2 regions of the Gordonia sp. IITR100 genome follow, and region 1 is predicted to be linked to the other one. Evidence: riboswitches for the same ligand, from Rfam matches in the RefSeq annotation. Region 1 holds a riboswitch; the other holds the start of a gene.
What was found. Region 1 has a riboswitch for cyclic di-AMP ahead of B1818_RS11445 (C40 family peptidase). Riboswitches for the same ligand answer to the same signal wherever they lie in the genome.

Region 1 (5,840 bases):
CGCCCGCGAGTTGCTGGCCGGGACCACGGGCCCGGTCCGGGACGCGGTGCTGCTGAACTCGGCCGGCGCCATCGTCGCGTTCGAGCAGGAGGCCCCGATGAGCTCGGCGGAACTGACCGATGCCCTCGGCGCCGCGAAGGAGCGTGCGGCCGATGCGATCGACGACGGTGCCGCCGCCGACCTGCTGCAGCGGTGGGCTGAGCTCAGCGGCCGGCTCGCCGCGCCCGCCTGACGGTCACGCTGCCCCGAAATCCTTGTGGGGCTCAGTGTTCGGCGGGTCAGTTCTCGCCGATGGAGAAACCACCCTCGACGTCGGAGCTGGAGTAACTGCGGAACGCGATGTGTGTCGCGCTCTTGAGAACCCCCGGTAGCCGGTTGATCTGGCCGGTGACGACCGTCGCGATCTGTTCGTGGTCACGGACCCGGATCTTCGCGATCAGATCGACGTCGCCCGCACAGGAGTACACCTCTTCGACCCCGGGGATGTCGGCGACGGCCTGGGCGGTCTCCGGGATCCGGTGGATGTCGGCCTGGATGAGGACGATGGCGGTGATCATGCCGCCAGCCTAGTGGTGCGTGGCCCTCAGCTCGCCTGCCGTGTGCGAGAGTCGGCGACGGGTCTGGCCGCACGTGCGTCGTGCGCCGACTGCGACCACCCGAGCCGGCGTTCGGCGGAACCGGCGGGCAGGGCGACCGGCTCACTCGTCGACACGATGCGCGCGCCCGGTTCGGTCATCCAGCGGTACACGAGGCCGACCTCCTCGGCCGGCGCGCCCCGCAGCGGACCGGGGGCCGGTAACACGGTCTCCGCGGCTGCGACGAGCGCGTCGACGACGGGCATGGGCGAGACGCCGCGTCGGGCGCGTCCGGCGGCGGCGAGACGTCCGTACCGGATGACCGCGAACTGCCAGCCGCGTTCACCGTCGGGCCGGGCGACCACGATCTCGGCGATCGCGCACAGCGCGGCCAGTCGCTGGCAGAGGGCGAGGGCGTCGATCGTGAGCGCGAGACGGTCCCGATGCCGCGCCGCGGTCTCGAACATGTGGGCCTGGGCAAGGTCGGTGAGGTGCGCGGTGAGGCCGTCGAGGAGTTCGTCGGCCTCACCTCGCATGAGCCGGCGGGCCGCGGTGACCCGGGGAGAGTAGTCCGGCACCGTCTGCGGCTGCGCCGTGGCCGCACGGCAGGACCCCGGCCGCCGCCTCCCATCGGCCTCGGGACACCAGTGGTAGCCCGTCGCGCCGAGCCGTGTCGTGCACGTGCGCAGACCGGCGGCCGCCGAGATCACGTCGGCGACGGTCGCCGCGTTGTTGCGGTTGCCCACCGGGCCGATCGACTCGTCGGTGGGTGTTCGGCTGACCTTGAGCCGGGGGAAGCGTTCCTCGGTCAGGGTCACCCACCAACCCTTGTGCGGCTGGGTCGATCGTCGGTTGTACGCCGGTGCGTGCGCGCCGAGGAGCCGGAGTTCGCGGACGGCGGCCTCCAGGGCGTGGGAACACTCCACGACGTCGACCCGTTGGGCGAGGAGCACCATCTCCGCGATGCGGCGGCGCGGGTCGTTGCCACTGAAGTACGACCGGACCCGGCGGCGGAGGTCCACCGCGGTGCCCACGTAGAGGACCTCGTTCGACGGGCCGCGGAACAGGTACACCCCGGGACGGGCCGGGACATGGTCGGCGAGTGCGCGTTTGGCGCGCAGGCGCGGGTCGGTCTTCGGGAGATACGACGTCAGGTCGCCGACGGTCGCGATGCCCTGATTGCCGACGCGCTCGAGGAGCCGGTGGAAGACCTCCACCGTGGCGCGCGCATCGTCGAGCGCCCGGTGGGTGGGCCGCACGGAGACGTCGAACAGGTCGGCGAGCGCGCTCAGCTTGACCGTCGGCGCCTCGTCACGGCTGAGGATGCGCCGGGCCATGGTCACCGTGCACAGGCTGAGGCTGAACGTCCACGGCAGGTGGAGCCGGATCGCGTTCTGCCGAAGGAAACCCATGTCGAAACGAGCGTTGTGGGCCACCAGGATCGAGCCGCGGGCGAACTCGAAGAACGACGGCAGCACCGATTCGATCCGGGGGGCGTCGGTCAGCATCGCGGTGGTGATGCCGGTGAGGGTCACGATCTGCGGGGGGATCGGCCGGCCGGGGTCGACCAGCGTGGCGAACTCGCCGACCACCTCGCCGCCGCGGATCTTGACCGCGCCGATCTCGGTGATCCGGTCGCGGACCGGGTCGGACCCGGTGGTCTCGAGGTCGACGACGACGAGGGTCGTCTCGAAGAGCGACCGGTCGCTGAACTCGTTCGACGTCTCACCCGTGGCCCCCTGGTCGGCGGCCTCCAGGTCGGCGAAGGTGAGCTGCCCCGCGGGCGAGCCGTCCACGCTGGTCTGCATCACCCGGCGAACACTAGTTCGATCCACCGACATCGCGACCGCGACGCTCCGACATCGTGTCGTGTGACCCGTGTGACTGCTGTGTCGATCGCTGTTCGACGGACTTGTCGGTGGGCGCCCCTAGTCTCCACCTGGACGTGAGAAATGCGGTCTTCTCACGGTCACAACGACCCGTAACGGGGCCGACGCGGCCCGCCCTCGCCAGATGAGATGGAGATCACATTATGTACGTCGATTGTGCGCGCTGCCCGGCTCGTCCCGTCGCTTGCGACGGGTGCATGATGACAGTGCTGTTTGGTGGTCCGAGCTGGGACGATATGCCGCACGAAGGTGGAGGTTCGGTAACGGCGGCCACCTCGGACGCGGATGCCGAACTGGACCTCGCCATCGATGTTCTGCAGGCTGCTGCAATGGTGACCAGCGCCGCTGCACGATCTGCAAGATCCGCCAAAACCGCAGTTCAGGTGCCGGATCGACGCGCCTCTGTGACCGTCCTCAGGGCAGGCTGAGAAGCGGCCGAGGTTTGGCTGTCCGTCGCCTGGTGGACAGAGCGCATCCGATTTCGTAACCTTTCTGAGACCTTTGCGGAGCGTCCCGCTTCAACAGAAGTGGTCCGCAGTAGTCACCGCTCAATCGCCCTCGCGGGCGAACCGGGGAACCACAACCTTCGGACGGGCTCGTCGGAGCGCATCACCACTGATGCGACTCGGTCGAAACCGATCCGAATCGGGGTGAATCGCGTTGCCACGCATGAGTGTCCAGTGGATACCTCATGCGCGAAAAACGTGTAGGGCCACTCTTCCGGCCCGAACCCGACAGCTAACTCGGTCGGCGGTAGAGGAAGATCTGAAGGAGAACTCGCTTCGTGGCCAAACATCGTTTGGAACAGCCCAATCGTGGCAGCACGGTCGCCAAGAAGGCGGTGATCGCTGGATCGATCACACTCGGTTCGCTCGCCGCAGCCGCCGGCCCTGCTCTCGCCGCCCCGGTCCACACCCCGCTGGGCACTTTCGAGATCCCGGCCCTGCCCGGCGCGAAGGCCCCGGAGACCAAGCCCGCGCCTGAGGCCACGCCGGTGAAGAAGTCGCCCGCCGCCACGGTCGAGATCCCCAACCTGGGGCAGTTCACCGTGCCGGGTATCGCGCCGGAGCAGATCCCGCAGCAGTTCCGCCCGCAGGGTGGTGGCGCGCCCCTGGGCCAGCCGCAGCTGACCGCCGGTCAGAAGGCCGTGAAGGCCGCCGAGAGCAAGATCGGTGCGCCGTACTCCTACGGCTCCGCCGGCCCCAACGCATTCGACTGCTCGGGCCTCGTCTACTGGTCCTACAAGCAGGCCGGCAAGAACATCCCGCGCGACAGCTACGGCCAGCTCGGCGGCGGACGCGCGGTGTCGTACTCCGAGGCCAAGCCCGGCGACGTCATGATCTTCAACGGTGGCGGCCACGCCGGCATCTACGTCGGCAACGGTCAGTTCGTCCACTCGTCCAACTACGGCACGCCGGTGAAGCGCGACGCCGTCAAGGAGTGGACCCTGACGGGCATCCGTCGGTACTGACGACAACTGAACACGAACAGACTGAGCACGAAGGTCTCTGGACGGGCGGATCGCGTGGATTGCGATCCGCCCGAACCAGTCCCGGGGGCCGGTCGGCCGCCTAGGGTGGTCGACGGGACGCGGGGTACGGGTGCAGGGGCCCGGGATGCTCAGGGATCGACGAGCACACACGAGGGAGTGAGTAGACCGTGCTGATCGGGGAGGGGCGTGGTCGCGCGACGCGGCCGAGGATGCGTTCGGGTCCGCTGATGGTGGCGCTCTGTGTCCTGTCGGCGTTCGCCGTTCTGGCACCGACCGTCGCCGGCGGCGTCGGGGACGCCCGTGCGGTGCCCGCGCGCTCGGCCGATCAGCTGCTCGACCGCTACAAGCAACTGGGCATCGACGCGGAGAAGACCACCGAGGCGATGCACAACGCCAAGATCGAGTACGACAAGCAGCGCGGCATCGTGGCGGCGGCCAAGAAAGCCGCGGCCGAGGCGCAGCAGACGCTGGACACCAGCCGCGCCCAGCTCGCCGTGCACCAGAACCGAGTCGACGCGATCGTCCGCGCCAGCTATCAGGGCGCGCGGGTCAGCGGGCTGTACGCCGTGATGGTCAGCGACTCCCCGCAGGCGCTCCTGGACCAGATGTCGGGTCTCGACATGATCTCGCGTCAGGCGTCGGTGGACCTGACCGCGATCAAGAAGGTACGGGCCAGGACCGCCATCGCGAAGAAGGATGCCGAGCGCACGGCGGTGGCCGCCTCCGAGGCGGTCTCCCGCGCCGAACGGGTCCGTGGTGACCTTCAGACGAAGCAAGCCGACCTGCAGCTCCAGGCGATCCAGATCCGGTCGATCTACAAGTCGATGACCGGCAAGCAGTTGGCGGCTCTGCGCGGTCCGACCTTCGACTTCGATCCGCGACTGGTGCCCAAGGGCACCGCCGCCGGGCTGATCGCCACCCACGCCGCGCTCACCCGGATCGGTGACCCCTACGTGTGGGGCGCCACCGGACCGAATTCGTTCGACTGCTCGGGACTCATGGTGTGGGCGTTCCGGCAGGCCGGCAAGACCATCCCGCGATCGAGTCAGGCGCAGATGGCCGGTGGTCAGCCGGTCGAGAAGAACGATCTCAAGCCCGGTGACCTGGTCATCTACTATCCCGATGCCCATCACGTCGGTATGTACGTCGGTGACGGCTATGTCATCCACGCCTCGACCTTCGGCGTTCCGGTCAAGGTCGAGCCGCTCGACGAGGCCGGACCGTACAACTCTGCCCGCCGGTTCTAGTCCCACCGGTGACCTCACCGCGCGGGCGCGCCGGCCTCGTCTCGGCCGTGGTCGTTCTGGTCATCGCAGTTGCCACCGCGTGCGGCACGGTCGACGTGCCCGACGGGCCCGGCTCGTCCGCAGCGCCCGTGTCGTCGAGCCCCGCGGTCAACGTCTACGCGCGTGATCGTGCGGCGGGCGTGACGCGGTTGCTCGACGCGCTCACCGAAGCGGTGCGTTCCGGGGATGTGCGGGCGATCGGCACCCTCGTCGACACCGCTGCCACTCCGGCGTTCAAGGACAGATTCGTCACGGCCGCCGCGGGTTTCGCGCCCAGCCGGTTCACGCCGCGGAACGGTCGCAGCGGCACCCTGCGGTTCGCACGGTTCGGTTATCAGCTTGCGCCCACCGAAGAGGCGGAGGTGCTCGTACCCGGTGAGTTGCAGGAGCTCCTCGATGCCGGGGGGAGTTCGGACTCGTGGGTCGCTCCGGTGGAGTTGCGCTATGCGCTCGGCGGTGAGGGGGTCCCGGGAGTCGACGAGGCCGAGGTGGTCGTCGGCACCCAGTTCGTGGTCGCCCGCTACGGCGAGGCCTGGCGCCTCGTCGGAGACGCCACGGCCCTGGGAGGAGACCCCGCACCCACTCAGATCTGGGAGCT
Region 2 (5,840 bases), on a different contig from region 1:
GGTCGGACGCCCGGGACACCGGGCCGGCCGGCGGCTCCCGGTTGAGTCATCTGGACGAGTCCGGAACGGCCCGCATGGTCGACGTCGGCGCCAAGCCGACGACGAAGCGTCGCGCCGTCGCCGCCGGCACGTTCCACACCACCGCCGAGGTGATCGGTCTCCTCAGCGAGTCGCGGCTGCCCAAAGGAGATGTGCTGGCCACGGCGCGCATCGCCGGGATCATGGCGGCCAAACGCACCGACGAGCTGATCCCGCTGTGCCATCAGCTGGCGTTGTCGTCGGTGGAGGTCGACTTCGCGATCGGCGCCGACACGATCGAGGTCACCGCGACCGTGGCGACCTCCGGCCAGACGGGTGTGGAGATGGAGGCGTTGACAGCGGTCGCAGTCGCCGGGCTGACACTCCACGACATGGTCAAGGCCGTCGACCGACGGGCGCAGATGGACGGCATCCGCCTGCTCGCCAAGACCGGCGGCAAATCCGGCGACTGGTACCGCGAACCGTCTGACCCGGCTCATGACTGACCAGAGAACTCCTCGCGTGGCGCGCGTCGTCGTCGCGTCGAACCGCGCCAGCAGCGGTGTCTACGAAGACCGGTCCGGACCGATCATCGAGGCCTGGCTGGTCGAGCAGGGCTTCACCGTCGACGAGTGCGACGTCGTCGCCGACGGCCCGCCGGTCGGCGAGGCCCTCCGCGCCGCGATCTACGCCGAGGTCGACCTCGTCATCACCACGGGCGGAACGGGTTTGACGCCCACGGACCGGACTCCGGAGCAGACCCGCCCGCTCCTCGACGTCGAGATCCCGGGTCTGGCCGACGCCATCCGGTCGGCCGGGCTGCCGACGGTGCCCACCGCGGTCCTCTCACGCGGACTCGCCGGAATCGCCGGGACGACCCTCGTCGTGAACCTGCCCGGTTCGACCGGCGGGGTCCGCGACGGGCTCGGCGTCCTCGCCGGCGTCGTCCACCACGCGCTCGATCAGATCCGCGGAGGCGACCACCGATGACCCGAGAGGCCGGCTCGCACGTGGTGCACACCGCGGTCGTCGACGAGCCGATCACGCTGGCCGACCACGAGGCGATGGTCATCGACGCCGCCGAAGGTAAAGCCGGTGCGGTGGTCGGGTTCGTGGGCGCGGTCCGCGACCACGACGGCGGCCGCACCGTGACCGCGCTGCATTACTCGGGGCATCCCACGGCGACGAAGGTCCTGGCCGAGGTCGTCGCGGAGGTCTCCGCGGTCCACGGGGTGCGCGCGGTCGCGGTGTCCCACCGGGTCGGCGACCTCGTCATCGGCGACATCGCGTTCGTGGTCGCGGTGGCGGCCGACCATCGTCGGGCGGCGTTCGAGACCTGCTCGCGCCTCGTCGACGAGGTCAAGGCCCGCCTGCCAGTCTGGAAACACCAGTTCTTCGACGACGGCACCGACGAATGGGTCAACTCGGCCTGACCCCGCCCCCCGCTGGTTGAGCTGACCCCCGCTGGTTGAGCTGACCCCCCGCTGGTTGAGCTGACCCCCGCTGGTTGAGCTTGTCGAAACCAATGGAAAAGGGCCCCGCACGGATGGTCCATCGTGCGGGGCCCTTCGTCTGGGTCCCAGATCAGGCGTCGAGCGGCGATCAGGGGTTGGGCAGCAGGTGCTTGTTGTCGTTGAACAGCTTGATCTGGTCCTGGTTCAGCGTGACGCCGCTGTCCTTGGCCGCCTGCCAGAGGTTCTTGATCTCGGGGCTGACGCCGGCCTCGGTGAGGGCGTCGGTGACCTGGTTGGCGACGTCCTCGGTGGTCTTCGCCAGGTCGACGCTGCCGTTGCCGCCGGGGAGCACCGGGGCGATCTCACGCGGGGTGTCGGTCGGCGCGCTGCGCGGGGTCGAGCCCGACAGGCCGGTGCCACAGGTGGGCCAGGCACCCTTGCCCTGCGAACCGAGCACACGCTCGGCGACGACGATCTGCTCCTCGCGCGAGGCCTGATCGGCGGTTGGGGCGAACTCGCCGCCGCCGTGGCCGGTCCAGGTGCTCGGGGAGAACTGCAGGCCGCCGTGGTAGCCGTTGCCGGTCGCGATGGCCCAGTTGCCACCGGATTCGCACTGCGCGACCTGGTTCCACTCGGCGTCGGTGGCCGCATTGGCGGTACCGGTGCCCAGGAGGGCTGCTCCGCCGCCGAGGACCGCGCCGGTGAGGGCGACCTTGGTGATGGTCTTGGCGGCCGTGCTGGTCGTCTGCTTGCGATGACGTCCGGACATGTCTGTGTTTCCTCTCTCCACGCGCCTACGAAGTCAGCTGTCGGGTTCGAGCGAGAGGTGCTCGGTCCCGGGTCGTCGTGGTGGTCGCCGCGACTTCCGGGACTTAACCCCGAGGACACCTGGTGTGGTGCCCGGTCTCAGGGGATGAGGTTGGGTCCCCCGTCCTCGTTCCTAGATTGCTTGTCGTTCCCACCGGCGGAACGAGGCTCGGCGCGGCCGGTGGGACGTTATGTCTTGGTTGCTGTGTCGTGACCTCCGAGGAGGACGCTTCGAACAGTACGTCGTTCGTTGGACTGAATCACCTGCTTGGACGCAAGCGATTTTCGGCCCGGATCCGGGTCTTCCGACCCACTTCGGCCGTCATCCCAGTTCAACGGGTTAGTGGCCGTCCCGTGCCCATCCTGTTACCGCACCGTGATGTGACTAAGGTCACAGGCCGGGTGTGGCGTCAGCCACCGGCAAACGGGGGGAGGACGTCGAGTGTCGTGCACGTGCCGAGCGCACGCGTCCGATCGGAGAACGCGATCTCGTCGCGCAGATACGAGCAGCGTTCGAGAACCGTGGCGAGGGAGGGGTTTCCGGCGGCGAGGATGCCCTCGAGGGCGCCGAGCGGGGTCGACGGGTCGACGTCGATCACCTTCTCCTCGGCACCGGCCGCGGCGCGCGCGGCCGCGAAGAAACGAACTGTGAGCTGCATCGGACGCGAGCCTAGCCGCCGATCGCCGACATCGGCCGATCCGGTTGGGTGAAGCCCGCCGCGTTCACTTCGTGGCCCGCCGCTTTCGCCCACATGTTCGCGCGCCACAGGCGCGCGAGGGCGGCGTCGATCTCGTCGTCGGGGAGGGTGCGCAACGCGTGCCGCACGTCGGTTTCCGACGTCGCGAACAGGCAGTTGCGCAGTGATCCGTCCGCGGTGAGCCGGGTGCGGTCGCAGTCCCCGCAGAACGGCCGGGTGACCGACGCGATCACCCCGACGCGTGCCGGGCCGTGCGCGCCGCGGTGGCCGTCGACGAGCCACGTGGCGGCGGGCGCGCTCCCACGTGGCGCAGGGTCGGGCAGCAGGGTGAACCGCTTCCGCAGGGTCGCGAGGATCTCCTGTGCGGTCACCATCTGTGCTCGCTGCCACGCATGGTCGGCGTCGAGTGGCATCTGTTCGATGATGCGCAGCTCGTAACCGTGCTCGAGACAGTAGGCGAGCAGGTCGGGGACTCCGGGCAGGTCGCTGCGGTCGGGTACCACGGCGTTGACCTTGACCGGGTCGAGCCCGGCGCGGCGGGCCGCCGCCAGGCCGTCGAGCACATCGGACAGACGGTCCCGGCGCGTGATCTCGGCGAAGCGGGCCGGGTCGATGGTGTCCAGCGAGATGTTGATACGGCCGAGGCCGGCGTCGACCAGACCGCCGACCCGCCGGGTCAGTCCGAGTCCGTTCGTCGTCATCGCGATCTCGGGCGACTGCGGGAGGCCCGCGACGGCGGCGATGACGTCCTCGAGGTCGCGGCGCAGCAGTGGTTCGCCGCCGGTGAATCGGATGCGCTCGATTCCCAGGTGGCGCACTGCGACGGTGAGCACCCGGATCAGTTCGTCGGTGGACAGCACCTGGTCGGTGGGCATCCAGTCGAGGCCCTCGGCCGGCATGCAGTACGAGCACCGCAGATTGCAGCGGTCGGTGACCGAGACCCGGAGATCCTTCGCGACCCGACCGAAGGTGTCGAGCAACGGCCCGTCGGTGGGCGCGTCGGAGGTCGCTGCTTCCCGCGGGGAGCGGGGCAGCGGCAGTCCGAGGCCGACCGTGCTCATGGTGCTGGGCGACTCACTTCCGGGTCGGGTCCGTGCGCGCCTCCAGGGCGCGGAAGGTGCTGGCGTGGAAGACCAGGGGCTCGATGTCGGGATCGGCGCGCAAGGTCCCGATCTCCAGCAACACGACGGTGTGGTCGCCGGCCTGGATCTCGTTGTGGATCGTGCACGACAGGTGGGCGGCCGCGTCGGGCACGAAGACCGCCCCGCGATCGGTGCTCAGCGGCGTGATGCCGTCGAACCGGTGCTCCGACGACCCGGCGAGCTGCTTGCAGAGTTCGATCTGGTCGCCGGCGAACACGCTGACCCCGATGGCCGGTGCGGTACGGATCCGCGGCCAGGTCGTCGAGGTGTTCTGGACGCAGACCGAGACGAGCGGCGGGTCGAGCGACACGGTGGTGAACGAGCTCGCGGCCATTCCGATCAATGTGGTCGAATCCCCGTCACGCTGTTCGCAACACACCGCCACGACGCCCGACGGGAAACAGCTGTACGCGTCACGCAGCGCCCGCCCGTCGGAGACGGGGGAGAGATCGGGGGTGGTGTCGATGGTTGTGGTCACGGTCCTCACCTGGCTCGGCGTCCGGCACGGAGTGCGTACACCAGGCCCAGGACGAAGCCCAGCGGTGCGCACATGGTCAGCAGATAGACGGCGGTCGGCGCGGTGTCGCCGCCGGTCACCAACGGTGTCAGGAACAACGCCACGATCGCCAGAATTCCGATCATGAACACGACCCCGGCAGCCTGCAGCAACCGCGGGGAGGATGTCTTCTGCATACCCGCCACGGTAGTGCAACGCGCGCCGGTGCGACGCCGCGCGATCCGTGCCCGCCGGGTAATGGTGTGACCGCGCGGTGGGGCGTTGGCTAGGATGGTCCGAAGCAGGCGCCTTGCATCCGTCTGGGCTCGCACGGTCTTCCACCGTCCGGGCCGCGAGATGGGTGACGGCGTCTTTTGTCGTGACGGGTCGTTTTTCGACAGATCTAGAACAGATGAGGGTGAGCACAGTGCCGACCGGCAAGGTGAAGTGGTACGACGCGGACAAAGGCTTCGGCTTCCTCTCCCAGGAGAGCGGTGAGGACGTCTACGTCCGTTCGGCAGCGTTGCCCGACGGAGTCGAGGCGCTCAAGCCGGGCCAGCGCGTCGAGTTCGGCATGGCCGCCGGTCGTCGCGGCCCGCAGGCGTTGAGCGTGAAGGTGCTCGAACCGGCACCCAGCGTCTCCAAGAACGTGCGCGAAGCCGCCCGCAAGGACGTGAAGCGGCACACCCCCGACGAACTGCACGGGATGGTCGCCGACCTCATCACCCTGCTCGAGGGCAAGGTCCAGCCGGACCTGCGCAAGGGGCGTTACCCCGACCGTAAGACCGCACAGCGGATCTCCGAAGTCGTGCGTGCCGTCGCGCGGGAGCTCGACTCCTAGGGCCGACTACGCGGCGGGCGCGGTCTGAACCGCGAGCTCGCCGCGCGGCAGGACGTCGTCGGCGGGGGTGAGCCGCGCCGACGCCGAGATCACGGTGAACCCGACCAGCACCCGGTCCGGTTCCGACCGGAGCGTCAGGGTGAAGGTGTCGTCCGCGCCCTGCTGCTGCTCGTCCTCGACGATCCCGCGCGGAGTCCGATAGACCGCCGCGAGGTTCCACGGACCCTGCGCGATCTCGCTCGAGACCGTCAGCATGATCGTCGAACCCACCGGCACCGGCACCGTCGCGGTCTCGTTCGGCGCGGTGATCTCGGGATCGCACGCGGTCAGCATCAAATCGCACCACCAGCGCGGATCGACGGTGTGCAACTCATCGCCGACCGC

Region 2: linked by a shared signal. The riboswitch ahead of B1818_RS17970 (transglycosylase family protein) and the one ahead of B1818_RS11445 (C40 family peptidase) in region 1 are both predicted to bind cyclic di-AMP.

The regions. Positions count from the first base shown of each region.
Region 1 is NZ_MVKV01000006.1:92,460-98,299, forward strand. It holds gene trpD (anthranilate phosphoribosyltransferase) at 1-232, shown strand, start outside; gene B1818_RS11430 (Lrp/AsnC family transcriptional regulator) at 279-557, opposite strand; gene B1818_RS11435 (DEDD exonuclease domain-containing protein) at 584-2,383, opposite strand; gene B1818_RS11440 (hypothetical protein) at 2,662-2,892, shown strand; cyclic di-AMP (ydaO/yuaA leader) riboswitch at 3,000-3,232, shown strand; gene B1818_RS11445 (C40 family peptidase) at 3,249-3,935, shown strand; gene B1818_RS11450 (NlpC/P60 family protein) at 4,166-5,203, shown strand; gene B1818_RS11455 (hypothetical protein) at 5,212-5,840, shown strand, end outside.
Region 2 is NZ_MVKV01000014.1:117,670-123,509, forward strand. It holds gene moaC (cyclic pyranopterin monophosphate synthase MoaC) at 1-524, shown strand, start outside; gene B1818_RS17960 (molybdenum cofactor biosynthesis protein B) at 517-1,008, shown strand; gene B1818_RS17965 (molybdenum cofactor biosynthesis protein MoaE) at 1,005-1,451, shown strand; gene B1818_RS17970 (transglycosylase family protein) at 1,621-2,241, opposite strand; cyclic di-AMP (ydaO/yuaA leader) riboswitch at 2,248-2,464, opposite strand; gene B1818_RS17975 (hypothetical protein) at 2,690-2,938, opposite strand; gene moaA (GTP 3',8-cyclase MoaA) at 2,950-4,038, opposite strand; gene B1818_RS17985 (flavin reductase family protein) at 4,052-4,597, opposite strand; gene B1818_RS17990 (hypothetical protein) at 4,603-4,812, opposite strand; gene B1818_RS17995 (cold-shock protein) at 5,043-5,456, shown strand; gene B1818_RS18000 (DUF2771 family protein) at 5,463-5,840, opposite strand, start outside.